DNA from 4 places in the Arthrobacter sp. GAS37 genome. Region 4 is predicted to be linked to each of the others. Evidence: riboswitches for the same ligand, from Rfam matches in the RefSeq annotation. Region 4 holds a riboswitch; each other region holds the start of a gene.
What was found. A riboswitch is a leader RNA that binds a small molecule or an ion and turns the genes downstream of it on or off. The one in region 4 is predicted to bind S-adenosylmethionine.
Positions count from the first base shown of each region.

Region 1: it holds a riboswitch for S-adenosylmethionine, as region 4 does, so the genes downstream of both, ABH924_RS14550 (homoserine O-acetyltransferase) here and ABH924_RS11505 (DUF1737 domain-containing protein) in region 4, are expected to answer to the same signal.
Region 2: it holds a riboswitch for S-adenosylmethionine, as region 4 does, so the genes downstream of both, ABH924_RS15435 (hypothetical protein) here and ABH924_RS11505 (DUF1737 domain-containing protein) in region 4, are expected to answer to the same signal.
Region 3: it holds a riboswitch for S-adenosylmethionine, as region 4 does, so the genes downstream of both, ABH924_RS00475 (aminotransferase class V-fold PLP-dependent enzyme) here and ABH924_RS11505 (DUF1737 domain-containing protein) in region 4, are expected to answer to the same signal.

Region 1 is NZ_JBIYDB010000017.1:25,347-32,497, reverse strand. It holds gene ABH924_RS14555 (S8 family peptidase) at 1-1,880, opposite strand, end outside; SAM riboswitch class IV at 2,116-2,231, shown strand; gene ABH924_RS14550 (homoserine O-acetyltransferase) at 2,245-3,366, shown strand; gene ABH924_RS14545 (hypothetical protein) at 3,368-3,742, opposite strand; gene ABH924_RS14540 (SGNH/GDSL hydrolase family protein) at 3,810-4,652, opposite strand; gene ABH924_RS14535 (alpha/beta hydrolase) at 4,722-5,375, shown strand; gene ABH924_RS14530 (RNA-binding S4 domain-containing protein) at 5,452-5,682, opposite strand; gene ABH924_RS14525 (DMT family transporter) at 5,716-6,738, shown strand; gene ABH924_RS14520 (glycine--tRNA ligase) at 6,826-7,151, shown strand, end outside.
Region 2 is NZ_JBIYDB010000019.1:31,524-38,674, forward strand. It holds gene ABH924_RS15410 (amino acid transporter) at 1-276, shown strand, start outside; gene ABH924_RS15415 (P-II family nitrogen regulator) at 342-683, opposite strand; gene ABH924_RS15420 (ammonium transporter) at 680-2,092, opposite strand; gene ABH924_RS15425 (helix-turn-helix domain-containing protein) at 2,363-2,938, opposite strand; gene ABH924_RS15430 (sodium:solute symporter) at 3,242-4,774, shown strand; SAM riboswitch class IV at 4,860-4,979, shown strand; gene ABH924_RS15435 (hypothetical protein) at 4,994-5,308, shown strand; gene ABH924_RS15440 (hypothetical protein) at 5,347-5,535, opposite strand; gene ABH924_RS15445 (VIT1/CCC1 family protein) at 5,804-6,967, shown strand; gene ABH924_RS15450 (matrixin family metalloprotease) at 7,071-7,151, shown strand, end outside.
Region 3 is NZ_JBIYDB010000001.1:98,701-105,851, forward strand. It holds gene aroA (3-phosphoshikimate 1-carboxyvinyltransferase) at 1-95, shown strand, start outside; gene rsgA (ribosome small subunit-dependent GTPase A) at 98-1,213, shown strand; gene hisN (histidinol-phosphatase) at 1,305-2,117, shown strand; SAM riboswitch class IV at 2,279-2,391, shown strand; gene ABH924_RS00475 (aminotransferase class V-fold PLP-dependent enzyme) at 2,427-3,851, shown strand; gene ABH924_RS00480 (class I SAM-dependent methyltransferase) at 3,902-4,678, shown strand; gene ABH924_RS00485 (metal-dependent transcriptional regulator) at 4,708-5,421, shown strand; gene ABH924_RS00490 (MFS transporter) at 5,463-6,914, opposite strand; gene ABH924_RS00495 (hypothetical protein) at 6,989-7,151, shown strand, end outside.
Region 4 is NZ_JBIYDB010000011.1:83,082-90,232, reverse strand. It holds gene ABH924_RS11530 (UDP-N-acetylglucosamine 1-carboxyvinyltransferase) at 1-1,265, shown strand, start outside; gene ABH924_RS11525 (endonuclease domain-containing protein) at 1,366-2,190, opposite strand; gene ABH924_RS11520 (glutamate--cysteine ligase) at 2,435-3,679, shown strand; gene ABH924_RS11515 (O-succinylhomoserine sulfhydrylase) at 3,689-4,897, opposite strand; gene ABH924_RS11510 (rhodanese-like domain-containing protein) at 4,898-5,308, opposite strand; gene ABH924_RS11505 (DUF1737 domain-containing protein) at 5,305-5,562, opposite strand; SAM riboswitch class IV at 5,573-5,685, opposite strand; gene ABH924_RS11500 (M55 family metallopeptidase) at 5,910-6,761, opposite strand; gene ABH924_RS11495 (serine hydrolase) at 6,968-7,151, shown strand, end outside.

The DNA of each region.
Region 1 (7,151 bases), on a different contig from region 4:
ATGGCGAAGTTCGGGACGATCTGTCCCGTCGCGTAATTCACGTTCGAGGCGTTCGGTCGCGGAGTCCCGCCCGCGTACGCAGTGATGAAGCCGAACGACGACGGATTGGCCACCGTGATGTTCATCGCGACCGCGGAAACCCCGGAAGAGGGAATGCCACCCTGCCCGGTGACGCGGACCCTGATGGTTTGCCCCGGCGCGACCGGTCCGGTGACGCCGCCGACACCGTTCCGGGTATCCAGTTGCCGGAACGGAGCCTGGGCGGAGAACGTCCCGGGAGCGGGTGATGCGCCAGCGGTGAGGTAGTAGCCGGTGATGTCGGCGATGAGTTGGACCGTGCCGTTGGAGCTATTCGTGAAGGAAATCGTTCCGTCGGACCCGACCGGCGTGATCGCGAAATTCGGGACGATCTGCCCGGGAGCAAAATTCAGGTTCGAGGTCGCCGGCCGATTGGTTCCGCCTGCGTAGGCGGTGATGAAGCCATTCGACGTCGGGTTGGCCACTGTGATGTTCATTGCGACAGCGGAAACTCCGGTAGCTGGGAGGCCGCCGCGTCCGGCAACCTTGACGCTTATGGTCTGTCCGGGGGCGACCGGCCCGTTGACACCACCGGTCCCGTCTCGCGTGTCAAGCTGCCTGCAAGGGGTCGTAGCCGCAAAACCGCCCAAAGGGTCCTGTGATGGAGAAAAGAGCGAAGCGCTGACGTAAAGCAGCCGGTTTGGCATGCAGTTCCCAGTCGACTGAACTATTCCGGCCGTTGAGCCGACCGTCAGCGTTGCCGAGACCTGCGCAGGGCTCCACGATGGATGCATGGAGAGGAGCATCGCGGCAGCTCCTGCCACATGCGGAGAGGCCATGGAGGTTCCGCTCAAGGTGGCCGTTGCGGTGGGCGAGGTAATCCAATCAGAAACGATACTGACGCCCGGCGCGTAGAGATCCACACAAGGGCCGTAGTTGGAGAACGATGCTTGGTGATCTGACATATCGGAGGCGGCCACTGTCAGAGCCGCCGGCACGCGTCCGGGAGAACTATTGCATGCATCGGCGGCCGGCAAGCCCTTTTGGCCTTGGTTGCCCGCTGCCAGGGTCACGCTGACGCCGTGATCGATGACGCCCTGAACTGCCGCGTCGACGGTTGTGTCTATCGCGTCCGCGCTCAGGCTGAGGTTGGCCACGGCGGGGGTTCCGGCTTGGTGATTCGCGACAATCCAGTCCAGCCCGGCAATGACATCGGATGAGTAGCCCGAGCCATTGCATCCGAGCACCCGGACAGGGACGATGTTTGCAGACTTGGCGACGCCGTACTTGGTCCCGGCGATAGTCCCGGAAACGTGGGTTCCGTGGCCGTTGCAGTCCTCGGTGCCATGGCCGTCGTCGGGGGTGACGCCGGCAAATCCGGGGAGGATGCGGCCGCTGAAATCCGTGTTGGCGGAATAGATCCCGGTGTCCACGACGTAGACGGACACACCCCCACCGCTCGACGGCGGTGTGTAGCTTCCATCCAAAGGAAGTGCGCGCTGGTCGATCCGGTCAAGGCCCCAAGAGGGGGCAGGCTGCTGAGTGTCCGAAATCCGCACCGGGGTGTCCCGCTCGACCGACGCCACGTGGCTCGACTTCGCCAACGCAGCGGCCTTGGCGGGCGTCGCCGTGACGACTGCGGCCTTCACGGCATGCGTGAACGTCTTGTCCACCGCGACTCCTTGCGAGCGCAGCTCCGCGGTCTTGCCGGCAACGTCCGCGCCGTCGGCGTAGTGGACCACGTATCGGTCTTCGCCAGCTGCCGGAGTTGTGTCGGCATGCGCCGGCAGCGGCACTCCCACAGTGAAACCTGATACCAGCATGAACAGGGCTATCGGAACGACGCCGAATGGCTTTTTCACGAGCTTCAATCTTCCTGTGACGCAGGGCCGCGGGCGCAAGAACGGGCGCACAATGCGGATGCAATGAAAACGCAGACTGCTGCGCCCAATTCTATCTCCAGTCACACAGGCATCACCCGTCTCTTCAATTTCAGACGTCCGCAGCCCCTGCTTCGTGAACAAAACGCGGCCGAGTGTCACAAAGATGTCATAATCTTCGTCAGAAGGGGTCCGGTTTTCCTAGACTCTTCCTATAGGTCATGAGTGCCAGTGACAGCCCCGGCTTGCTGGCCGGCAACCCTCCATTCGCGGCGGGGTGCCCCGGGTGAAGACCTGGCCCTTCGCTGTATTGGCGGCGGGCAAGCGCGATGTGAGGTGTCAACGAATGACAATTGCTGCAACAGCCATACCCCTTTCCGGTACCCCGGACGGAACCCTCAAGTATGTTTCCGTGGGCGGACTCGAGCTGGAGGCCGGGGGTTTCCTGCCGGAGGTCGTCCTCGCGTACGAGACGTGGGGGCGGCTCAACGCAGACGCCTCCAACGCTGTCCTGGTGGAACACGCCCTGACCGGCAGCACCCATGTGGCCCGTGGCGAGAGCGATGAAGAAGGCTGGTGGGAGCAACTCGTTGGTCCCGGCGCCACCATCGACACGGACCGCTACTTCGTGGTCTCCGTCAACATCGTGGGAGGCTGCTACGGCAGCACCGGGCCGTCGTCGAGCGCTCCTGACGGCAGACCGTGGGGCTCCCGCTTCCCGCTCGTGACCCTGCGGGACAGCACCGTCGCCGAAGCCCGGCTGGCCGACGCTTTGGGGATCCGCAGCTGGCACACCGTCGTCGGCGGGTCCATGGGTGGTGCACGCGCACTTGAATGGGCCGTCAGCTATCCGGACCGCGTCAAACGATGCGCCGTGATTTCGATCGGGGCGTACAGCACTGCCGAGCAGATCGCCTTTGCGCAGGCCCAGACGCTCGCCATCCGGCAGGACGCCGACTTCAACAGCGGGGACTACTATGGCCAGGCCGCGCCCGAGGCGGGGTTGGCCCTGGCCCGGCGGATCGCCCACATCACCTATCGTTCGGCGGATGAACTGGACTTCCGCTTCGGCCGGAACGCCCAAGGCGGCGAGACACCCCTTCAGGCTGCCGCGTTGGGGGACCGGGGCCGCTACCAGGTGGAGAGCTACCTCGACCACCAGGGAAGCAAACTGGTCCAGCGCTTCGACGCCAACAGCTACATCGCCATCACCGAGGCCCTCATGAGCCACGACATCACCCGCGGCCGGGGCTCCTTGGAGGAGGCGCTGTCCGTGGCAACTGCAAAATTCTTCATTGCCTCAGTGGACTCGGACCGCCTCTACTTCCCGGAACAATCCCACGAGCTGGCCAAGGCCTTGCCCGGAGAGGTCCCGGTTCACGTAATCGAGGCGCCGATCGGGCACGACGGGTTCCTCACCGAGATCGGACAGCTCGGTCCCCAGCTGCGAGAGGCCTTCTTCGGCTGAATCAGCCGTTCATGATCTCCTGGCGGAGCTTCATGTAGTCCTCCATGGCGATTTTCCCGTCGCTGTACTCCTGGTCCAGTTCGGCAAGTTTCCGTGCCCGGTAGCCTTGGGGCGCACTGTTCGGCTGGGGAGCGGCCGACGACGGCGGAGCGGCCTGCGGTGCGGGCCTCGCCACCGGAGGTTGCGGCTCAGCCGGGATGATTACCGGGGGTTGCTCCGGGTATCCGACGGGATAGTTCTGTGAAGGATAGGACTGCCCGGGGTAATTCTGCGGAGGGAAGTCCCGGAGCCTGCGCTGGCGCGATCGGTTGTACATGCGGATCCCCATGGGAATCAGCCAAGAGCAGACGATGATCCAGAAGATCAAGTTGTTCACGGTGGAGGCCTCCTAGGTCTTTCACCAGCTTAGCCCCGCTCCCTGTAACCCACCCCGTGGTTCCCGGTCAGATCCGGGGAAGGATCGTCTCGGCAGGACCGAAGACGGGCCCCGGCGTCGGGCGTTTCGGCAGGATTCCATCGCCTGAGGACTGGTGCCGGATCCGGCGGATGACCCACGGGACAAAATACTCCCGTGCCCATACGAGGTCGCCCGAGCGGGCTTCGCGCCAACTGCGCTGGGGGAGCGGTTTGGGGAACAGCGGTTCGAGGTTGTGCGGCACATTGAGGGAATCGAGGACCATTGCTGCGACGGTGTGATGGCCGAGCGGCGAGAAATGCAGGCGGTCTTCGTCCCACATCTGGGAGTTGGAGAGTTGCCGCAGGGACCACATATCAGCGACCACCGCATCGTGCCGGGTGGCCACAGTGCGGAGGTTTTCGTTGTAGATGGCCACCTTGCCGCGGATCCGGCCGAGTACTGATGACACAGTGTCCGGACCGTTGAAAAGAACCACGGTGGCGCCGTCGGAACTCAGGGTCTGAACGGCGGCATCGAGTTTCTCGGCCAAGGAGTCGGGATCGCCGCCGGGACGGATGAGGTCGTTGCCACCTGCGGAGATGCTCACAAGGTCCGGCTTGAGGTCCATGCACGGGCCAAGTTGTTCGTCGAGGATCTGCTGTAGCAGCCGCCCGCGGATGGCAAGGTTGGCGTAAGCGAAATCCCGGTGCCCCCGGCTCAGTTCCTCGGCTACGCGGTCGGCCCAGCCGCGATGTCCCCCGGGGTTGTCGGGCTCGGGGTCGCCGATGCCTTCGGCAAAGGAATCACCCAATGCCACGTAGCGGGTCCACGGATGATTCCGCTCGTCCGGCTTCGGCCCCACCGTGGAATCAGTGTCACTCACGTTCATATCCTGCCTCTTGCTGCAACGCTACGCGCCCGTAGCTTGTTACTCATGGGTAACTGCAACAATAGTCCCATGAGTCAAGCTTCCGCCTTTCCTGCCCCGGTCGTTTTGTGGTCCCACGAAGAGGAAGAACGGGCTGGAAAGCCGTTGCTGGTCCTGTTGCACGGTTACGGATCCAACGAGCAAGACCTCTTCAGCCTTGCCGGACTGTTGCCCCAGGACTTCGTCGTCGCCTCGCTCCGCGCACCGATCGCCACGGGCCCGGGCTTCACGTGGTTCCCGCTCACGGCGTCCATCGACTACTCGCTCGACGCCGTCAAGGATGCCGCGGAGTACGTGTTTTCCTGGTTGGACTCGTTCAAGTCCAACCACAGTTCGGTGACGCTCCTCGGATTTTCCATGGGCATGGCCATGGCCACCTCGCTGCTCCGGCAGCGCCCGGCGGACTTCGCCGCCGTCGTCGGGCTTTCAGGCTTCGCCGTCGACGCCGATGCCGACCCCGCGTTCCGTGACGCCGAACTGGACGGTTCCGTGCCGCTCTTCTGGGGACGGGACCAGCAGGACCCCGTCATCACCCCGGACAAGATCGAATTCACCATGGGGTGGGTGCGAAAGCACACGGACCTCACCAAGGTGCTCTACACAGGCATGTGGCACGGCATCAACCAGCAGGAAATCGGCCACGTGGGCGAATTCCTGGAGCACAAGGTCCTCACGTCCGTCTGAAAGCAACGCGGGGTCACTTACGGCCCATTCTGAGGCACGTGATGGGCCATAAGTGACCCCGCGTTGCCTAAGAGAGCTAGGAAGCGGCGGTGATCCGCACCGTCTTTCCGTTGACGGTCACGGTGTCGCCTACATGGAGCTGGCGGCCGCGTCGATCGTCGATCTCGCCGTTGACTTTGACCAGGCCGTTCTTGATGAGTTCCGTGGCTTCCACGCCGTCCTCCACCAGGTTGGCGAGCTTCAGGAGCTGACCGAGTCGGATCATGTCGTCGCGGATGGGGATTTCTTCGATTTCCGGGTTGCTCATACAAGCAATGATGCCTGAAGTAAGGTGGTGAAAATGCCGCGATCGTCCCGTCCCTTGCTCACCGGTCTGCTCCTTGCCGTGGCAACCGGACTCGTGATTCCCCTTCAGGGCCGAATCAACGGCGCCCTGGGAGCAACGCTCGACGACGGCATCGCGGCCGCCGTCGTGAGTTTCACCACCGGGCTGGTTCTGATCGCCGCGATCGGACTGGCGCTGCCGAAGGGCCGCGCCGCCCTGCGAAGGATCCTGCCGGCCCTCAAGGAGCGGAGCTTTCCACGGTTCTACGTTCTTGCCGGCGGCATCGGCGCCCTGTTCGTGTTTGCCCAATCGTTCACAGTTGGCCTGCTTGGCGTGGCCTTGTTCACGGTCGCTGCGGTGACTGGCCAGACCCTGAGCGGACTACTCGTGGACCGGCTCGGCATCGGACCGGGCGGCAAACGCTCGATCACCGGGGTCCGCATCCTCGGCAGCGTCCTGACGATCGCCGCCGTCGTCTGGGCCGTTTCGCCGCGCCTCGGGGCAGCGGCCGACGTCGGGTCCTTGCTGCTCCCGATCCTGCTGCCCGTCGTGGCGGGCTGCCTGATGAGCTTCCAGCAGGCAATGAACGGCACGGCGACTGTGCACTACGGCAGCCCTATCGCCGCGACGCTGGTGAATTTCGTGGCCGGAACGGTCATTCTCTGGATTGCCTGGCTCATCAAAGTGTTGCTGCTTGGTCCCGGCCACGCCCTGCCTGCTGAATGGTGGTATTACTTGGGCGGGCCAATGGGCTGCGTCTTTATCGGCCTGGCTGCCTTGTTGGTCCGCAGCCTCGGTGTCCTGGTGACCGGGCTGGGCATGATCGCCGGACAGTTGCTCGGATCGCTCGGGCTTGACCTGGTCCTGCCTGCTCCGGGAACCGTGGTTGCCCTGCCCACGATCCTTGGCACCTTGCTAACGCTGTTCGCCATCATCGTGGCCACGCTGCCTTGGCCGAAGGGCGCGCTCTCTTCCCGCCGTCCCGCCAGGGGCCAATCAAGCCAGTCCGGAGGCAGGACCGCGGCCAAAGGCCGGTAGGCTAGGACACGCAGCTTCCTGCACAGCATTACCTTCGCGCACAACCACGGACCGCACCCAGCGGCCCTGTAGAACATTGGAGTACCCATGGCAGCAAAATCCGTCCTCGACCAGGTCATTTCCCTCTCCAAGCGGAGGGGCTTCGTGTTCCAGGCCGGTGAAATCTATGGTGGCTCCCGGTCCGCGTGGGACTACGGCCCCCTCGGTGCCGAGCTCAAGGAAAACATCAAGCGCCAATGGTGGCAGAGCGTAGTCCGCGGCCGCGAAGATGTAGTGGGCCTGGATTCCTCCGTGATCCTGCCCCGCCAGGTATGGGAAGCCTCCGGGCACGTCGAGGTGTTCTCCGACCCGCTGGTCGAGTGCCTTTCCTGCCACAAGCGCTACCGCGCCGACCACCTCGAGGAAGAGTACGA
Region 2 (7,151 bases), on a different contig from region 4:
GAACTCCTCGTGGAAGGCAAGCGCCGCCACGGCTTCAAGATCCTGGAGGTTCACAGCAACAACGTGCCCAACACGCTCGCCGCGGTGCTACTCCACATCCGGGACGTCACGGGACTCATGCCGCATATCTATTTCCGCTGGACCGAAGGCAACCCCATCGCCAACCTGAGCAAGTTCCTCTTCTTCGGCGAGGGCGAGATCGCCCCGGTAACCCGGGAAGTGCTCCGTGAAGCCGAACCGGACATCACGCGCAGGCCGTGGGTGCACGTGGGCTGAACATGGCAGTGTTGGTGCCGCTCCCCGCGGAGCGGCACCAACACAGTCTTTTCTAGCTGATCGCCTTAGCTGATCGCGGAGGCGCCGCGCTCCCCTGTCCGGACTCGCACCGCCTGGGAAACCTCGATGGTCCAGATCTTGCCGTCCCCGAATTGGCCGGTACTGGCGCCGGAGATGATGGCGTCCACTATTCCGTCCACCAGCTCGTCCGTGGCCAGGACCTCCACCCGGACCTTGGGAAGGAGATCGGAGTTGTATTCCGCGCCCCGGTACACCTCGATGTAGCCCCGTTGTTGGCCATATCCGTTCGCTTGGCTCACGGTCATCCCGTTGACTCCAAAGCGTTCTAGGGCTTCCCGGACCTCGTCGATCCGCTCCGGCCTCACGATGGCCGTGACCAGTTTCACGTCGACGCCTTGCTGCGCATCCGATCTGTTTTCCCGTTAGAGCTAGTTTCTGGTTCACCGCTGGAAGACGGGGTTTTGCCGTTCTGTGGTTCTCCGGGATTGAAGGACCCGCCAACCATGGCCAGCTCGTAGGCGGTTTCCGCGTGCTCCGTGATGTCGATGCCCGTCAGCTCTTCGTGCTCCTTGACGCGCATGCCCACCGTCTTGTGGATGGCCAGCCCGATCAGCGTCGTCATGATCGCCGTCCACGCGGTGACCATCAGGGCCGTCAATATTTGGGGCCAGAATTGGGTCAGGCCGCCGCCGTAGAAGAGGCCGCCTTCAGTCTTTGCCGAGGGTACGGCGAAGAATCCGAGGGACAGGGTCCCCCACAGGCCGCCGACAAAGTGAACGGCAACAACGTCCAAGGAATCGTCCAGGCCGATCTTGAACTTCAGCCCGATGGCCAGTGCGCAGACGGCACCAGCGATGACGCCGATGACGATGGCGCCAATGGGATCCACGAATCCACAGGCCGGGGTGACTGCCACCAAGCCCGCGACGGCGCCGGATGCGGCACCGAGGGACGTTGCGTGGCCGTCGCGGAGCCGTTCGACAAGCAGCCAGCCGAGGAGTGCTGCGCTTGTGGCCAGGAGGGTATTTGTCCAGGCGAGTGCGGCGATTCCATCAGCGGCCAGTTCCGAACCGGCATTGAAGCCGAACCACCCGAACCACAGCAAGCCGGCCCCAAGCATCACGAAGGGAAGGTTGTGCGGCCGGATGTTGGGGTCCTTCATGAATCCGAGCCGTTTGCCGAGCACGACCGCTAGCATCAGCCCGGCCATGCCCGCGTTCATGTGGACAACGGTGCCACCGGCAAAGTCGAGGGCTGAGATCTTGCTGCCGATGATCCCGGTGGATCCGAAGAGGCCGCCACCCCAGACCCAGTGGGCAATGGGAGCGTAGACGATGGTGACCCAAAGGCCGGCAAACAACAGCCACGGGCCAAACCTGACACGTTCGGCCACCGCGCCACTGATCAATGCGACCGTAATGATGGCGAAGGTGGCTTGGAATCCTATGAAGACCATGTCCGGCAAGCCCGGGGCTTTCCCGCCGATGACGCTGGCCAGTCCGCTGAGTCCGAAGTTCGCGAAGGGATCTCCGATGAAGCCGCCCAGGGTGTCCGGGCCGAATGCGAGTCCGTAGCCCCACAGGGCCCAGACCACCGCGACCACGCCAATGGCGCCGAAGCTCATCATCATGATGTTGAGGACGGACTTCATCCTGACCAGGCCGCCGTAGAAGAACGCCAAACCTGGCGTCATGAGAAGGACGAGGGCGGAAGCTGCAAGCATCCAGGCTGTTGCGCCGGGATCGAGGGTCTGGGGGTTCACATCGAGCCCTACGCTGAAGAATGCTGGGTTCATTTCGGGAGCCTTCCTGCATATACGGCGCTCCATGGCGCCCGCACGGCGAGACCATTTTTAAAACGAACAGGTCCTGGTACCCCACGGGATACCGACCTTGACGAGTTGCGTTGACTCGAACGTACCGTCGCCCTGTTTCAGCATTCGGCACGGATCATTTCAGGCACGTAACAGCGCAGGCCCCAGAGTTAAATCCTGAAGTCAGTCATGTTTCAGGCGTGTTACACGCCGCGTGTCGGCCCCGTACGCCGGGGGTTCACAGCGCCAGCGTCAGCGGCTGGCTGCCGGCACCAGGATCCAGAGCACCTCAACGGGCTCGTCCGTCGGATTGACCCAGGTGTGCGGCTCGCGGCCCGGGAAGGACAGCGTGTCTCCCTCTTCGAGCTCGTACTCCTCGTTGGTGAGGATCAATTTAATGCGGCCCTTGACGACGTGCAGGACGTCGACGTCGCAATCGACAGCGTAAAGCTCGGCTTCTCCCCGGCCGCGGGGCTCGATGGAGGCCTGCAGGATCTGCAACCGCCGTTCCGATCGGGCGGTCAGGAGCCGTTCCACGATTCCCTGGCCGCCGAGCGAAATCCGCGGCCCATCGTCGCGCCGGGTCAGATGTGTCTCCGGCGCGGCAAAAAGGTCTCCGATAGACACCGAAAGAACTTGGCAAAGCGTCACAAGGGAAGCGACCGACGGCGACGTCAGGTCACGCTCCACACGGCTCAGGAACCCTTTGGTCAGGCCGGTGGCGTCGGCAACCTGCTCGATGGTGAGCCGCTGCGATTGGCGTGCGGCACGGATTCTGGAACCGATGGCAACGGGGACGTTGCTCGGTTCAACGGGGAGAGCCTTCATTCACGAACCTTTCAGGCCGTTTATGCGGCCCTGTCATTGCAGCAATAGTAGCCGGATCGCCCGCGTGGCAGGGCCTTTGGCTAGCTAGAGGTCCGCCGATGAGTCCGCTGCGCAAAGCAGCGCCTTGACTGTTACTCGCATCACTACGTATCCTCATAGGCAACAAGTGTTGCTTGTGAGGCATACATCACAGGCTACTCTCCCCAATCACCCGCGCAGAGACCTTCCGCGACCCGCAACGAAACCCAGCGGACCGGCGTCGGAATCCCCAGGAACTCTGCGCATCACTTTCAGGAGCCGACCGTGGACTCTTCGTTCATCAATATTGCGATCGTGGTGGTGTATTTGCTCGCCATGCTGGCCTTCGGCTGGTGGGGCAAGTCGCGCACCAAGAACAACAGCGACTTCCTGGTGGCAGGGCGCCGCCTCGGTCCGATGCTCTACACCGGCACCATGGCCGCCGTCGTCCTCGGCGGCGCATCGACGGTTGGCGGCGTCGGCCTCGGCTACAAGTTCGGCATCTCCGGCATGTGGCTGGTAGTCGCCATCGGTTCGGGCGTCCTCCTCCTGAGCCTGCTTTTCGCCGGCACCATCCAGCGGTTGAAGATCTACACGGTCTCCCAGATGCTGAGCCTGCGTTACGGCCAGCGCGCCACGCAGACCTCCGGCATCGTCATGCTGGCCTACACCCTCATGTTGTGCGCCACGTCGACGGGCGCCTACGCCACCATCTTCGTCGTCCTCTTCGGCTGGGAGCGCTGGCTCGCCATCGCCGTCGGCGGCGCCATCGTCTTGGTCTACTCCACCATCGGCGGCATGTGGTCCATCACCCTCGCCGACCAGGTGCAGTTCATCATCAAGACGGTGGGCATCTTCTTCCTCATGCTCCCGTTCGTCCTCAACGCCGCCGGCGGCTTCGACGGCATCCGTGCCCGTGTTGACGCCAGCTTCTTCCAGTTGGACGGCATCGGAGCCCAGACGATCATCACGTACTTCGTGGTCTACACCCTGGGCTTGCTGATCGGCCAGGACATCTGGCAGCGCGTCTTCACTGCCAAGACCCCCAAGGTGGCCCGTTGGGGCGGCGCCACTGCCGGTATCTACTGCGTCCTGTACGGCGTCGCCGGCGCTTTGATCGGCCTTGCCGCCCGCGTTGCCCTGCCCAACATCGACGTCAAGGCCCTTGGCAAGGACGTTGTCTACGCCGAGGTAGCCACCCACATCCTGCCGATCGGCATCGGCGGCCTCGTCATGGCCGCGGCAGTCGCGGCCATGATGTCCACCGCGTCCGGAGCCCTCATCGCCGCAGCCACCGTTGCCCGCGCCGACGTGGTCCCGTTCGTGGCCAGCTGGTTCGGCAAGACGATCAACACCGACGACACCGAAAACCCCGAGCACGACGTCAAGGCCAACCGGTACTGGGTCCTTGGCCTGGGCATCGTAGCCGTGCTGATCTCCATGGCGGCGCAAGACGTCGTCGTGGCCCTGACCATCGCCTACGACATCCTGGTGGGCGGCCTGCTGGTTGCTATCCTCGGTGGCTTGGTCTGGAAGCGTGGCACCGGTATTGCCGCGGCTTGGTCCATGGCGGTCGGGTCCATACTGACGCTGGGCCTGCTGATCGCTTACGCCACGGGAATCATCCCCAGCGAAGACGGCGTCTACGCCAACGATCCCATCTACTGGGGCCTCGGCGCCTCGCTCCTGGTCTACGTTGTGGTCTCCCTCCTGACGCCGCCAACCGAGCCCGCGGTCCGCGAAGCATGGGACCGCCGCGTTGCCGGGGCGGCCGTGGAGGAACTCCCCTTGGAACCCCACCCGGTGGCCAGCCACTAAGCTTCAGCAAGCTGAGTACGACGGCGGCGCCGCACCTTCTCCTTGAGAGGGTGCGGCGCCGCTGCTGCATGTACAGTAGGAAGAGCTTCAAGAGATGTGGTGCAAAGCTCCGACTTGCCACACGCCAACCCCATGTTCACGGGTGGTTCGGATGAAGAAGCGGCCCGGCTCGGACCAGAGACAACCGAACGGGCAAGAGCAACTCCACAGGAGAAGGCCATGCCTTTCGAAAACGGCGCCACAGCCGACCGCACCACCCACTCCGGCACCCTCTTGTTGCCCCGCCCCCGGCGGGTGGACGAGTTCGTCCGGGTGATTCCCGGCGTCGACCTCTCCCAAGGCTCCATCACGTTCGTGGTGGACGGAAACCTGGAACGCTATTGGCATCATGAGCCCCGGCTCATCACCGAAGCGCTCTCAAAAGCAGTCCAGCCCGCGCGCTGGTTCCCCGCGACACGGAAACTCACCCTTACGGTGGCGGCAACCGGGCACCGGGCGGGCGTGCAGAGGCACTTCATCCTGAGCGCGTTCTAGCTACCAGGGCTTAGCACGTCGGGTTCAGCGGGTCGGGGTTATTCGATCTCTTCAACCTCACGGTGTTCGTCGGCATCGAGCCCAACCGGCCGTTCATCGTCGTCAAGAACCTCGGATTGGTCCTCCCAGTCCTCGTCCACCGCCAGGTCCTCGTTGTAGTCATAGGCGGGATCGGCCTCGACCGTGGGACGGTCGGGGTGGCGGGCGTGGGTTTCGGTGCTGTCCATGGTGCAACCTCCGTTCGACGTGCCGCTGAGCCCATCGCACAGGCATATGAGGCAGCCGGTCATCACGCTACCCCGCCAATTCGTGGACCCTGTTCATCCATCCCAGCACTGCCCCCTGCGGCGGTCAAGGCCTCCCGCGAGTCTCCCGGTTTTTGAGGCGCGCCTAAAATATCCAGTAAGGATTGCCAGCCGAAAAGCCGCGGAAATTGGCGATAAAGTGGAGCTGCAATGAGGCGATGAAGCCCGCCCCAGCAACCCAGGAGTCCCGGTGCAACCGCACACAAAACCCTCGCATTCAGGCAATCCCTCGGACTCAAGCAGTCCATCGCAAGACGCAGCAGCCACCAAGACTACCCCGTCGTCGTCGGACATCAAGCGCTGGCGGCAGTACTTGGCGGACGAGCGGGCCGAGGCCGCCGTGTACCGCGAACTGGCGCAGCGCCGGGACGGCGAGGAACGCGAAATCCTTTTGGCCCTCGCTGAGGCTGAGGGCCGCCATGAGGCACACTGGCTCAGGGTCCTCGGCGAACATGCCGGCATGCCGAAGGCGGCCTCGGTCCGGAGCCAAATGCTCGGCTTCCTGGCCCGGAACTTCGGATCAGTGTTCGTGTTGGCCCTCGCCCAACGGGCTGAAGGCCGCTCGCCTTACGCGAAGGATCCAGCAGCGACCCGCGCCATGGCGGCCGACGAACAGATCCACGAAGAAGTAGTCCGCGGCCTCGCGACGCGCGGCCGCAACAGGTTGTCCGGTACCTTCCGCGCGGCCGTATTCGGCGCCAACGATGGCCTGGTCAGCAACCTTTCCCTCGTGATGGGCATGGCGGCCACCGGCGTTCCCGCGGCCGTGGTCCTGTTCAGCGGCATCGCCGGCCTTTTGGCGGGCGCGCTGTCCATGGGTGCCGGCGAGTATGTCTCGGTCCGCTCGCAGCTCGAGCTCCTCAAGGCCACCCGACCCACCCAGGCCACGCTGACCGCAGCCCCGGCCCTGGACATCGAGCACAATGAGCTGGTCCTCGTGTATCTGGCCCGGGGCATGTCCCGGGAAGCCGCCGAACACCGGGCCGCCGAACGCATGGGCCTCTACAGCTGCGATTGCGATCCCAGCCTCTCGCTCCACCCCGAAGTGGAAGAAACCGTGAACGAGCACGAGGCCGTAGGTTCCGCCTGGGGCGCCGCAATCTCGAGCTTCTGCTTCTTCGCGTCGGGCGCCATCGTGCCCATCCTGCCGTTCATCTTCGGCATGACGGGCTTCGCGGTGCTTGCTGTGGCCGGTACGCTGGTGGGCATCGCGCTTCTGTCGACCGGCGCCGTCGTCGGCTTGTTGTCCGGAACCTCGCCGCTGACCCGCGGCCTCCGGCAACTTGCCATCGGGCTCGGTGCGGCCGCGGCCACGTATGGGCTGGGACTCGTCTTCGGCGCAGTCATCGGTTAGTAGCGCCGGCGCAGCGGGGCGCCGGCGCAGGGACTTGGGGGAAGACTTGCATTCAAACTACGGGTACGACGGCGGCCCGCCGCCCAAGCGCGCCAGTACCGTTCTGGCGCTGTTCCGAAACTTGATGGTGGTGGCGGTCGTCGCTGCCGTAGCCGTGCTTGTCAGTGGATTCCTCCGCGGCGGC
Region 3 (7,151 bases), on a different contig from region 4:
CCAAGACCATGCCCGAATTTCCGCAAATCTGGGCATCGATGCTCAGTGCCGGCCAAGCGGTCGCGGGCACCGGCTCAACGGAGACAAGCAACTAACGATGGCCCGCGACGCAAGCTCCTGGGACGAATCCGATGTCCGGGTCCGCCCCAACAAGAAGGGCACACGCCCCCGCACGAAGGACCGCCCCAGCCACGACGACGCCGTGATCGGGCGCATCATCACAGTCGACCGCGGCCGCTACACCGCGATAGTGGGCGAAAGCTCGGACAATGAGCGCATCGTCATTGCCGCCCGTGCCCGGGAGCTGAGACGCTCCCCCGTGGTTCCCGGAGACTTCGTGGCCCTCGTCGGCGATGTGTCCGGAGCCCCGGACACCCTCGCCCGCCTCGTGCGCGTCGAGGAGCGCAAGACCCTCCTGCGGCGGAGTGCCGATGACACGGATCCGATCGAACGGGCCGTCGTCGCCAACGCCGACCAGCTCGTGGTGGTGGTTGCGGCCGCCAACCCGGAGCCGCGCACCGGATTCATCGACCGCGCCTTGGTGGCAGCGTACGACGCCGGAATCGAGCCGCTGCTGCTCGTTACCAAAGCGGACGTCAAGGATCCGACGGAACTCCTTGCCAACTATGTGAGCCTGGGTTTCCCCATCATCATCAGCCGGACGGCCGACGCAGGGGCTTCCGGCATCGACGCCCGTTCCGACGACGGCTTGTCCGCCCGCCTCGACGGCGACGCCGTCGGCCAATTGCGGGACTACCTCGACGGCAAGGTCACCGTGCTCCTGGGCCATTCCGGCGTCGGGAAGTCCACCATGGTGAATGCCCTCACCGGCGCCGAACGCGCCACGGGCGGGGTCAACGCCGTGACGGGCCGGGGCCGCCATACCTCGTCCTCAGCGCTTGCACTAAAGCTCAGTGACGCCCCCGGCGGCAGCTGGATCATCGATACGCCCGGCATCCGTTCCTTCGGCCTCGCCCACGTGAACCCGGACCGCATCCTGCATGCCTTCCCGGATCTGGAACCTGGAACGGAAATGTGCGAGCGAGGCTGCAAGCACGATGCCTCCGCGGTTCGCTGCGGACTGGATTCCTGGGTCGCTGACGGCCACGCCGGCGAGGCAGGCCCGGCCCGCTTGGCGTCGTTGCGCCGGCTCCTTGGCGCGGACCCGCGCATGGAAGCCCAAGAGGCGAAGGAACTGGGCACTGTCAATTAACAGCCCGGTCAATTAACAGCACGGTCAACGACCTGCGCGCTTGCCGTCCTACCTCCCCGGCTCACCGGCGAATAGACGGTAGTTTGGAACCATGACCCAACCCGATTCGAGCTACAACGACGACCTGCGGCTGGCACACGTCCTGGCCGACTCCGTCGATTCCCTGACAATGGAGCGGTTCAAGGCACTGGACCTCCAGGTCGAGACCAAACCCGACCTGAGCCCCGTCACCGATGCCGACAAAGCCGCCGAGGAAGCTATCCGCGGGCAGCTCTCCCGTTCCCGCCCCCGCGACGCCGTCCTCGGGGAAGAATTCGGCAGCACGGGCCACGGCTCGAGGCGTTGGATCATCGATCCCATCGACGGGACCAAGAACTTCGTGCGCGGCGTGCCCGTCTGGGCTACGTTGATCGCCCTCGTGGACGAGGGCGAGGTAGTAGTGGGGCTCGTGAGCGCTCCGGCGCTCGGCAAGCGTTGGTGGGCGGCCAAGGGCTCGGGCGCCTACATGGGCCGATCCCTGGCCGCAGCCACCCGGCTGAAGGTTTCCAACGTGTCGCGGCTTGAAGACGCCTCGCTTTCCTACTCCGAGCTGTCCGAGTGGAAGCAGCATGGTTCGCTGGACAGCTTCCTGGGCCTCGAGAACGATGTCTGGCGCAGCCGTGCGTACGGTGATTTCTGGTCCTACTGCCTGGTGGCCGAGGGCGCCGTGGACATCGCCGCGGAGCCGGAACTCCAGGTCTACGACATGGCGGCCTTGGTGCCGATCGTGACGGAAGCCGGCGGACGCTTCACGTCCCTCGACGGCGCGGATGGTCCCTTCGGCGGAAACGCCGTCGCTACCAACTCGATCCTGCACTCGGAGGTCCTCAAGAGGCTCAACCCCGAGCTCGACGACCTGCTCTAGTCCTCTCTCTTCACTGAACAAACGACGGCGGACGCCCCCTTTTGGGGGCGTCCGCTGCTTTTTCTTCGGCAGAACGCACAGTTTTCCGGCGGTGTAATAATCCGCTTAACAATCGCCGGTCACCTTGGAACCAGCCTTGCCGGTGTCCTAGGCTCTTTACAGGTCACGAGTGCCAGCGCGAAACCCCGGTTTGCTGGCCGGCAACCCTCCATCGCGGCGGGGTGCCCCGGGTGACGACCCGGCCGGTCCGGAACGGATGCGGCAAGCGCGGACCCCCTGTACGCAGGGGTCCCTCTTGAGTGAGGTCCAATGAGCACAGCCACATTTACTTCCCCGGCTCTTTCGCAGCACAACGAATCCGCACAGCAGCGCGGTGAATCGCTGCCCCGGGCATCCCGCCCACTTGCCGCGGTCACCGGCGCGGAGTTGCAGGCACCCTTGATCCAGGGTGGCCACATCCGCTACGCCAACCTCGACTACGGCGCGTCCGCACCTGCCCTGACCGTGGTTTCCGCGTACCTCAACGAGATCCTGCCGTACTACGCGAGCGTCCACCGCGGCGCAGGCTACGCCTCCCAGATCAGCACCTCGGTCTACGAAAACGCCCGCAACATCGTCCGTGACTTCGTTGGCGGGCGGCCGGACGATTCGGTCATTTTCACTCGCAACACCACAGATTCGCTCAATCTGCTGGCCGGCTGCTTGCCGGTCGAGGACGGTCGGCACCTTGGCGAAGTCCTTTACCTGGACATCGAGCACCACGCCAATCTCCTGCCGTGGCAAGGCGTCCCCCACCGCAGCATCGTTGCGGCGGGAACGTTGTCCGAGACCGTGTCCAATGTCCGCACGGCGCTCTCCCACGGGGGCGTCAGCCTCCTGGCTGTCACCGGCGCGTCGAACGTGACCGGCGAAATCCTGCCCATCAAGGACCTCGCTGCCTTGGCCCACGAATTCGGGGCGCGGATTGTGGTGGACGCGGCCCAGCTCGCCCCGCACCGCCGCATCGATATCGCCGCCGCGGATGTCGACTACTTGGTTTTCTCGGGGCACAAGCTCTATGCACCGTTCGGCGCCGGTGTCCTGGTGGGCCGCCCCGATTGGCTCGACGCCGGCACGCCGCACCTGGCAGGAGGCGGCGCCGTCCGCGAGGCGCGCCTCGATTCCGTCAGTTGGGCCACGGGACCGGCCAGGCACGAAGGCGGCTCGCCGAACGTGCTCGGCGCGGCCACCCTCGCCCGGGCCACGCAGGTCATTGCCAGCCTCGACCACGATGAATGGCACGCCCACGAGGCAGCCATCCGCTCGCATCTGGTCGAGGGCCTCAACCAAATCGACGGCGTGACCGTGCACCAGATCTTCAGCGACACCGATCCCCAGGACACCATCGGCGTCGTGAACTTCTCGCTCCAGGGCTACGACGCAGGACTGGTGGCGGCCTACCTTGCGGCCGAGCACGGCATTGGCCTGCGCGACGGACGCTTTTGCGCCCACCCGCTGCTCAAGCGCCTCGGCCTTCCCTCCGGATCCCTTCGAGCCAGTTTCGGCGTGGGCTCGCGCTTGGAAGACGCCACCCGGCTCATCGCGGGCATCCAAGCGCTCAAGAGCAATGGCCTCGGCTGGGACTACGTGGTGGATGCCGGCCGGTGGGTCCCGGCGAACGACCACCGAAGCTACCCGGAGTGGGCTCCCAACACTCCCGGGACCGCGGGCGCCGCTCCCTGCAGCACCGACTGATTGCGGTAGATTCGTAGGGTATTTTTCCTGTCCTACGAAGGAGTTCCTGCGTGGCCCCGCGACCCAAAGGCACCTCAGCCGGCCCCAAGCTCTATGAGGAGCGGCGCCTTGAACTCGGCCGGAGTTTCCAGGACGGCGGAGAACACTATGACCGTGTCCGGCCCGGCTACCCTGCGGATTCGGCTGACTGGCTGCTGCCTGAAGGTGCGCGGGACGCGGCAGACATCGGCGCCGGCACCGGAAAGTTCACCTCGCTCCTCGTCGAGCGCGGGCTGGCTGTATCCGCGGTGGACCCTTCCACGGACATGCTCACCCAACTGCGCAAAACGCATCCACAAGTGGTCGCCCTGGAGGGCACGGCCGAGGCAACTGGACTGGCGGACTCAGCATTCGACGTCGTCAGCGTTGCCCAGGCCTGGCACTGGTGCGATCCCCTCGCCGCCAGCACCGAGATCGCCCGGATCCTTCGACCCCAGGGCGTCATCGGCTTGATCTGGAACCAATTGGACACTTCAGTGCCCTGGGTCCATCGCTTGTCCCGCATCATGCATGCCGGCGATGTCCACAAACCGGACTTCCGGCCGGTGGTGGGCCCGGAGTTTGCGGGCCTCGAAAGTCACCTGACGCGCTGGGAGGATCCCGTGACTGCGGCCGACATCCTCGAACTCGTGAAGTCGCGCAGCTACTATCTGAGGGCGAATGACGCCAACCGGGCCAAGGTCATGGGCAATCTTCAGTGGTACCTCTTCGAACATCTGGGGCACGCTGAGGGCGAGGTCATCCCGTTGCCCTATCTCACCCAGAGCTGGCGGGCTCGGAAAGTCTGATTCGGCCGGTTCACGATAGGCTTGGAACCGTGAAGACCAGTGCGCCCTCCTCCTCGATCGAGGACTACGTCAAGGTCATCTACTCCTTCACGGAGTGGCAGGACAAACCCATCACGTCCTCACAGCTCGCGCAGCGGCTCGGTGTCGCCAATTCCTCCGTCTCGGAGATGGTCCGCAAGCTCAAGGACCAAGGCTTGGTGGACCACCAGCCCTACAGCGCCATTACCTTGACCCCCCAGGGAATGCAGCTCGCCCTGGGCATGGTCCGCCGGCACCGCCTGATCGAGACCTACCTCGTGAGGGAGTTGGGCTACAGCTGGGATGAAGTCCACGACGAGGCCGAGATGCTCGAGCACGCTGTCTCGGACACGTTCATCGATCGCATGGCAACCAAGCTGGGCAACCCCGGACGCGATCCCCATGGTGATCCCATCCCGGCTGCGGACGGTTCGGTGAGCCTGCCGCATGCGCACCGGATGATCGAGCTCGACGACGGCCATTCCGGGAAGATCACCCGGATCAGCGACGAAAACCCGGAGCTGCTGCGCTACCTGTCCGCCGAGGAAATCGACCTTGATGCCCGCGTCCAGGTGATTGGCCGCAAACCGTTCGGCGGTGCGCTGGTGGTCCGGATCGGAAAAGGTCCGGGCAGCCGCGACTACGATCTCGCTGATGAGGTCACTTCGGCGTTGTGGGTAGCCACGGACACCATCCACGAAGGCTGCGTCCTCGCGGAACGCTGACGAAGCTGTGACTGGAAAGCCGGTGTCTTGGAAAGTACTGTTCAGGCGCGCTGGGCAGCCGTCCCGCCGTCGTCGGCGGCTGGACCTTCCGGAGAGTCCATCACCGCAGCGCCCAGCACCGGGTTCCGGATCCCGACGGCGGATGCCGCCGCCCCGAGGAAGAACAGCACGGCGGTGACCACCACGGCATTCATGAGACCCTGGCGGCTGAAGACCGGGCCGATGATGAGTCCGGCAAATGCGATGCAGATCAAGCCCGCGATGCGGGCCACGGCGTTGTTCACTGCGGAGCCGATCCCTGCCTCTTCGGTGGGCACCGCGCCGAGGATAGCGGCGGTGAGGGGCGCCACCAAGGTGCTGAGGCCGATCCCGAAGACGATCTGCCCGGGCAGCACTTGCGTCCAGTAGTTCAAGGGCTCCTGGACGGCCAAGGTCATGAGAAAACCGATTCCGCAGATGAACGGCCCGGCCGTCATGAACCACCGCGGACCGTACTTGCCCGCGAGTCCGCCGAAGAATGAGGCCGTGAGCATCAGGAGGACCGTCGCGGGGAGCAACGCGATGCCCGCAGTAGTCGCTTTCATCCCTCCCATTTGCTGCAAGTAGATGCCTACGGCGAAGAAGCCGAGGGACAGGGCGCCGTAAATGGCGAGCGTCGCGATGTTTCCCCAACCGAAATTACGGATGCCGAAGAGCCGAAGGGGCAGCATTGGTTCCGGGGTCCTGGCTTCGTGGATCAGGAAGAGGACCAGGCCAACGGCTCCGACGGCGAGCGGCATCCAGACCACCATGTTGCTCCAGCCCATGCGCCCTTGTTCGATGAAGGCGTAGACCGGGCCACCGAGTCCCACCATGGCCAGGAACGCGCCAAGGTAGTCGATCTTCTTGCTTGTATCCGTGGCGGCATCGGACTTCCGCAGCCCCGCAAGGATCGGCCAGACGGCGACGGCCGGAATCACATTGATAAAGAAGATGACGCGCCAGGACAGCAGGTCGACCGATGCGCCGCCGATCAGCGGGGCGACGATGGCAGCCGCGCTGGTCCAGCCGGACCATTGGCCGATGGCTTTGGACTGCGCGGGCCCGGAGAAGAACGTGACGATCATGGCCAGCGAACTCGGGACAAGCAGGGCACCGGCGATCCCCTGCAGGGCCCGCGATACCACCAGCACCTCCCCGTTCCAGGCGAGACCGCACGTGACGGAGGTGAGGGTGAAGCCGGCGAGTCCCCATTCGAGGATGCGGGCGCGGCCGAAGTGGTCGGAGAGGGATCCGGCGACCAGGATCAGCGCGCCCAAGGTCAAAAGGTAGGCATCCACCACCCATTGCTGGATAACAAGTCCACCACCCAGTTCGCGGCCAATCGCGGGGAGCGCGAGGTTCACCACGAAGCCATCCAAAATGGCGATGAAGGAAGCCACAATAGCCACAACAAGGACCCGCTTTTGGAGCGGAGTGCTTGGCAGCAGGGCCGCTGCGTCGGTCATGAGCACAGCCTACGCCTGCTCGTCCGCTCCCGTCCGGATTCCTGCCCGATCCTGCCACGGCGAAATTCCCGTATCGTTGAATGGTGATTAGCAGACGTGACGCCGCACTGGCCCTTGATATTTCGATGGAAATGGCCCAACGCCACGGCATCCCCGCCAGGCTTTCAAAAGCCGAGCTGAGCGAGCTGCAAGACAATCCACCGCAGTGGCTCGTCCAATCCCGCGCCAACCGCACCGGCAAGC
Region 4 (7,151 bases):
TGGACGTCAACAGCAGCAAGAACGCCGGCGTCGCACTGCTTTGCGCGAGCCTCATCAATCGCGGCACCACCACCTTGCGTCGACTTGCCCGGATCGAAGAGGTCAACCGGATCGTCGAGGTCTTGACCTCGATCGGTGTCGAGTGCACCTGGCTGAACGGCAACGATCTGCGCATCCGCCGCCCCGAGACCCTGGACCTCGCCTCCATGGACGTGGAGGCCGCTCGCCGCACGCGCAGCGTGATCATGCTGCTGGGCCCCCTCCTCGATGAGGCGGCCTCGTATCAACTGCCCTACGCCGGCGGATGCGATCTCGGGACTCGAACCGTGGAACCGCACATGCAGGCGTTGCGGCAGTTCGGACTCTCGGTGGAGGCCAAGTCCGGCTTCTATTCCGTGCAGGCCCCACCGGCCGACGGCGACCACCGCACCTTCGTGCTCACGGAGCGCGGTGATACCGTGACGGAGAATGCCATCATGGCCGCCGCACACCGCAGCGGTACCACCGTGATCCGCAATGCCAGCCCCAATTACATGGTGCAGGACCTCTGTTTCTACCTTCAGGGACTCGGCGTGGTGATCGACGGCATCGGAACAACCACCCTGAAGATCACGGGCCGCCCGGCGATCGACGTCGACATTGAGTACTTCCCGTCCGAAGACCCGATTGAGGCCATGAGCCTCATCACCGCGGGCATCGTGACCAACTCGGAGGTCACCATCTGCCGGGTCCCCATCGAGTTCATGGAGATCGAACTGGCCACGCTTGAGCAGATGGGCCAGCAGCTCGACATCTCCGGCGAGTACTTTGCGCGCAACGGACGGACGCGCCTCGTGGATGTCACCACCAAGCCATCACGATTGCGTGCCCCGGAGGACAAGATCCATCCGATGCCGTTCCCCGGGCTGAACATCGACAACTTGCCGTTCTTCGCGGTCATTGCCGGCAACGCCGAGGGCCAGACCATGATCCACGACTGGGTCTACGAGAACCGGGCAATCTATTTGACGGAGCTCAACAAGCTCGGCGCCCAGGTTCAACTGCTCGATCCGCACCGCATCTACGTCAATGGCCCCACCAAATGGCGCGGCGCGGAAGTCGGATGCCCCCCGGCGCTCCGACCCGCAGCTTGCCTGCTGTTGGCCATGCTGGCGGCCCGGGGCACGTCCGAATTGCGCAACATCTACGTGATTGAGCGCGGATACGAGGACCTGGCCGAGCGGCTCAACACCATCGGTGCCAAGATCGAGTACTTCCAAGACTGACGACGTCGGATTTTGCACGATCATTCGCCGCAGCTGGCTAGCAAACCGCGGAATCGTCGAGCCAGACTATTTGTCCAGCGGAATGATTGTGCAGAATCCTTCACCCGCGAGGGCAGCCGCGTTCCAGCATTGCTCGGATTTCCCGGAGAACGGCGTCCGGATTGTTCCATATTTGTTCGGGTGGGTAGCTCAACACCGCGTAACCCTGGGTTTGCGCGACGTTGGACCGGCTCATGTCCCTGCGCCAGGCTTCGCGTGAACCGTGGAATTGGAAGCCGTTGATCTCAACAACGAGCCAGCCTTCGATCAGGAAGTCCACCCGCCCGACGCAGGCGATCTGGACTTGGCGGCGGAACTTGAACCCCGCTGATTCGAATAGGAGTCGCGCGCTGATCTCTGGTACCGACTCCGACAAACCGTCAGCCTTTGCCAGGCGCATCCGGGCGGCTCCGTAGTATTTTGCAGTCAATTCGGACTCAAGAACGGCCCTTGGTACACCGTGATGCTGGATGGCAGACTGCGCCATGGCTATGGCGTCTACTTCGCTGAGGCATGTCAGTCCGTGAATAACGGTGTCCTCAAGGCTAGCGATGGGCAGATTTTGGTCCGGTTCGAATCGAAGGCGGCCATGCCTGGCGAAGTGTCGGCCGCGGTGATGTTTGCTGACCAGATGTGGGCTCCCCGGCCGGTCCTTGAGCCAAAGCTGGTAACGGGAGGCGCTGGATGCGCAGGTCAGGAGTGAATTGTCGATGATGGCCTGCAGAAATTCGGGGTCCGCGTCCGGTAAGGCCCAGACACCTTTGCGCGGTTGGACAGCTCCGGCAGAAGCCAATCCGCGCACAGCGCGCTCGGAGTAGCCCTCCCGGCGTAGCAAGCCAACCCGGGCTACTCCGCCGAGCGATTTCAAGAATTCCAACGGGTCCATGGATCGAGCTAGCCACGATTCCGGCCCTCTTTGGCCCGGGAAATGACTCTATGTGGACAGACCGGGCTGTGGAGGAGCGGTCCGGCGTCGGATTTCGCACGATGATTCGCCGCAGCTGAGGGACCGGTCACGGAATCGCGCGCCTCGGAAGTTCATCCAGCAGAATGATCCAGCAGAATCCTTCGGGGGGGGCCGCAAAATCCCGAGCTGTCTTGGCGAGGCTGCCATGGCGCACAATTGATCCGTGCGCACTTTTGGTGTGGAAGAGGAATTGCTGATCGTCGATCCCGTGACCGGCGAGCCGCTCGCCCTTGCCGACGCGCTCCTCTCGGGGCCCGCCAACGACGGCCCGGCCCAGGACGGCCCCGAAGCCGGTCCGCCCCTTGAAGAGATCGACGGCCCTGATACCGGCCTAAGCCACGAGCTCAAGCTTGAACAGATCGAAACCCAGACCCGGCCATGCCGCAGCTACGCCGAGCTCCTGCACCAGATCCGCAGGGCCCGGGGCCTCGCGAGCCACGCCGCACGGCGCCACGGCGCAAGGATCGCCGCGTTGGCCACATCACCGGTGGACGCCGCATTGCACACCACTCCGGATCCCCGGTACGCCATCATGCTCGAACGCTTCGGCATCACCGCGCACGAACAGCTCACGTGCGGATTCCACGTCCACACTTCGATCGAGTCCCCCGAGGAAGGCGTGATGGTCCTGGACCGCATCCGGGACAAGCTCGCTGTCTTCACCGCGATCAGCGCCAATTCGCCGTACTGGCGGGGCCTGGCTACGGGTTTTGAGAGCTACCGGACGCAGGCGTGGAACCGCTGGCCGTCGTCGGGGCCGTCAGCCATCTTCGGTTCCTTGGCTTCCTACCGGCGAGTTGTCTCGAGGCTCATCGAAACGGGAGTGTTGCTGGACGAGGGGATGGTTTACTTCGACGCCAGGCTGTCGCGGCACGTTCCCACCGTGGAGGTCCGGGTGGCCGATGTCTGCCTCCGGGCCGAGGATGCGGCGCTCATCGCGGTGCTCGTCAGGGCCTTGGTTGAGACTTCTGTTCGTGAGTACCATGCCGGAATAGAGCCGGCGGCCGTGCCTACGGCGCTTTTGCGGATGGCGTCCTGGCAGGCAAGCAACTTTGGACTCCGCACCGAACTGCTGGACTTCGGAACCTTCCGCCCGGAGCCCGCCGCGGACGTCGTCTGGTCGTTGGTGGAGTATCTGGAACCTGTGCTCGCCGAACAGGGTGAATTCGACTTGGTCCAGACCGGCGTGGCAGCCATCCTGGGCCGCGGCAACGGCGCTATCGAACAGCGTGGTGTTGCCGGGCGCTGGAGCGAGACCAACGGGGGCGCGCCCGACGCCGCCGGGTTGGCCGCCGTCGTCGAGCACGCCGTTCAGATCACGATGCGCTCGGAGAGGGACGAGAGCGACACCAAGCCGCAGCCCGTCCTCACCTGGGTGCGCCAGGACTGGCGCGAAGCGCCGGGTTAACCCGCCGGGCTAGACCTGCTTGAGGGCCCGCTCCAGGTCCCCGATGAGGTCGCCCACATCCTCCAGCCCCACCGAAAGCCGCACGACGCCGTCGCTCAGGCCAATGGCCGCGCGGCCTTCCGGACCCATGGCGCGGTGCGTGGTGGTGGCGGGGTGGGTGATGAGGGACTTTGAGTCGCCGAGGTTGTTCGAGATGTCGATGACGGCGAGACCGTCCAGCAGCGCGAAGGCGGCCTCTTTCGCCGATCGCCCCGCAGAGGGGAGCAGCTCAAAGGTGAGCACCGTTCCGCCGGCCTTCATTTGCTTCGCGGCCAGCTCGTACTGCGGGTGCGACTTCAGCAACGGGTACTTGACCCAACTGATGGCCGGCTGATCCTCAAGCCATTCGGCGATCCGCAACGCAGACGCCGAGGAGTGGTTGACGCGCAGCGCCATGGTCTCCAGGCCTTTGGTCAGGACCCAGGCGTTGAACGCGGAAAGCGACGGACCGGTGTGCCGCATGAGCTGCTTGACGGGACCGTCGATGAACTCCTTGGTGCCCAGGATCGCTCCGCCCAGGACCCGGCCTTGGCCATCGATGTGCTTGGTGCCCGAGTAGACAATCACGTCTGCGCCGAGATCGCCGCAGCGCTGCAGCAGGGGAGTGGCAAAGACGTTGTCGACGACGACGGTGGCGCCCGCCGCGTGAGCGAGCTCGCTCACCGCCGCGATGTCCACGATTTCCTGCATGGGGTTCGACGGCGACTCGAAGAAGACTGCCGTTGTCGGCTCGGACAACGCGGCACGCCACTGGTCCAGGTCCGGTCCGTCGACGAAGACGGTCTCGACGCCCCAGCGCGGCAGGATCTCGTTGAGGATCACGAAACAGGAACCGAAGAGCGAGCGGGCGGCGACCACGCGGTCACCAGCAGCCAGCAACGCACCGAGGGCGGTGAAGACAGCAGACATGCCCGACGCCGTCGCGAAGCACGCTTCGGTGCCTTCCAACAGGCGGAGGCGCTCCTGGAAGGTGGCTACGGAGGGGTTGCCGTAACGGGAGTAGACGAAGCGCTCGTCCTCGCCCGTGAATGCGCGCTCTGCGGCTGCGGCGGACTCATAGACGAATCCGGAGTTCAGGAAGACGGCCTCGGACGTTTCTTGGAAGTTGGTGCGGTCAAGACCGCCGCGGACTGCCTGGGTATCAGGGCTCCAGCCGGCGGCGTCAGGATTGAAAGTCACTTAGATGTTCCCCAGGTTCGTCGGAAGTCCACGGTTTTTCCAGCCGTTCACGGTTCGCTCGCCGTAGCGGTCCGGTTCGCCCTCAAAGCCCTCGAGGACGTTGTAGGCGGTGTAGCCGGCCTGGGTTGCGGCGATCGCGGCGGCGATGGAACGCTGGCCGGAGCGGCAGAGGAAGACCAGCTCGGTGCCGTCCGTCTCCGGAGCCTGTTGCGTCAGTTCTTCGATGAAACGCGTGTTGGGGATGCCGCCGGCCAGGTTCCACTGGATGAACAGGGGATCGTTTTCCGTGGCTTTGGTATCAGGGATCCCGATGTGTGCCCACTCGCCTTCGGTGCGGACGTCCACGAGGATGGCGCCTTGCTCGAGCTTGGCCCAAGCGTCGTGCGGGCTGAGGTCGCCTGCGTAGCTCATGCGTGGCCCTCGCCGTCGAACTCTTCGTCAAGCTGGTCCACCGCATTGGCAACGGCGGCATCCGCGCTCGCGATCGCCGCGGGCAGGACGATGGCCTGTGCCACGATCACGTCGGTGCCGTTGAAGGTCGCGGACGGGCTCCCGTGCAACACGTATCCCTCCGCGAGGGCGGTGGAGATCCGCTCGCAGAATTCCTTGGTGTCAGGGCCCGTGATGAGACGGTAGGAGAGTTTTTCTTCGGTGGGTTCAGGCATTGGTGCTCCTCAGTCACGCTTGCAGTTCGAAAGTGTCGATACGCCGAGTAGTCACCTGAGGCACCCCGCCGGAGAGAGGGTTGCCGACCAGCAAGTCAGGGCTTCGCGCTGGTGCTCATTACTCAAGAAGAAAATAACATCCACGACGGCGGCCTGCATCACCGGCCGTCGTCATGTTCCGTAACCGGACGGCAGTCGGCGGGGCCCACGCCCGTGGGTGGGCCCACGCTGGCGAGGGCCCCGGGTTGAGCTTGCGAAGGCTGGGAGCCAGTGGGTGGGCCCACGCTGGCGAGGGCCCCGGGCTGAGCTTGGGAAGGCTGGGAGCCAGTGGGGAAGGGCGTGATTAGCTAACGCCGCATGAAGAGTGCTGTCTTCGCGTTCATGGCGCTCGCCGCGAGTTCATAAAACACGACGATCAGTCCGAGCACTTGGCCAGCATCCGCTACCGTGCATTCGACCGAGCGGTCGCTCGTGCGTCGCGCACCCGGAATCGACATTGCAAGCTCGGCGGCGTTTGCCGTCGGCATATCCACAGCAACCGTGAACTGTGTCGGCAGTTCCGGAACGGTGAGAGTTGCCGCGTTACGGACGACGCGCGCCGCGGCTTCGCGAATGGCGTCGCGAGCCACGGAAGGCGCAACCGATGCGGTGGAAGTGTAGCCGTGCGCGACTTTGACCTCGACTACCTCGACTCCCGCGAACTGCTCCCGTGCGATACGGCAGATCACGTCATCGCCGCTGACGAGCCCGACGGGTACACCGAGCGAGGTCGCATACATGGCGTTGACCTCGGCCTCCGAGACCACCGCGCCGTTCACCCGTACCTCCGTGAAGTGGCTCGAAAAGGTGTGCGCAAGCACGCCGTATTCTCCTGCGGGGGCGTGATAGCCGATGAACAAGGCGACGTCGCAATCCGCGGTGAGTCCCTCGGCCATGCACTGTGCCTTCGGACTGCCGAACACGACGATGGCCCGGGGGTCGAGAAGCTCGTGAATCAGGTTGTCCATTGTGCCGTGCGAATCGTTGATGACAACCTCATCCGCACCCCCGTCGAAGGCACCCGCGATTGCGGCGTTCGCCTCGAGCGTCATCAATTCTTGCGCACGTGGATAGCCATAGCCGCCGCGGGCGACCTGGTCAAACGTCGCGACGCCGGCGACGCCCTCCATGTCGATCGAGATGAATGTCTTGACGCTCACGAGCTCTCCTTCGAATGTGGGGCGCGCAGGCGGGACTGCGCTCATGGAACCTCAGTATTGCGGCTACACACCTAACCGCGCCTGGGTCAGAGCAACCAAACAAGGCTTCAGCATTGTGCGATCGGACGAAGTGCGGGGGCGGTGGAGCGTCGATTGTAGAGGGACAAGACACCAGTGGACTCACCGCCACGAGAAGGGGAATCACCGTGACGAGCAACACCTCTACGAACCGCCCGCTTGAGCTCGAAGATATCGCGCGCTTCGTTGTGCCAGCCGAGACCGCCATCTCCCCAGATGGCACGCTCGTGGTCTTCACACGCACGGAAACCTTGAACGGCAGGGCGCACAGCTCACTCTGGGCGGTCAGCGACGGCTCCGAGGCTCGCCCCC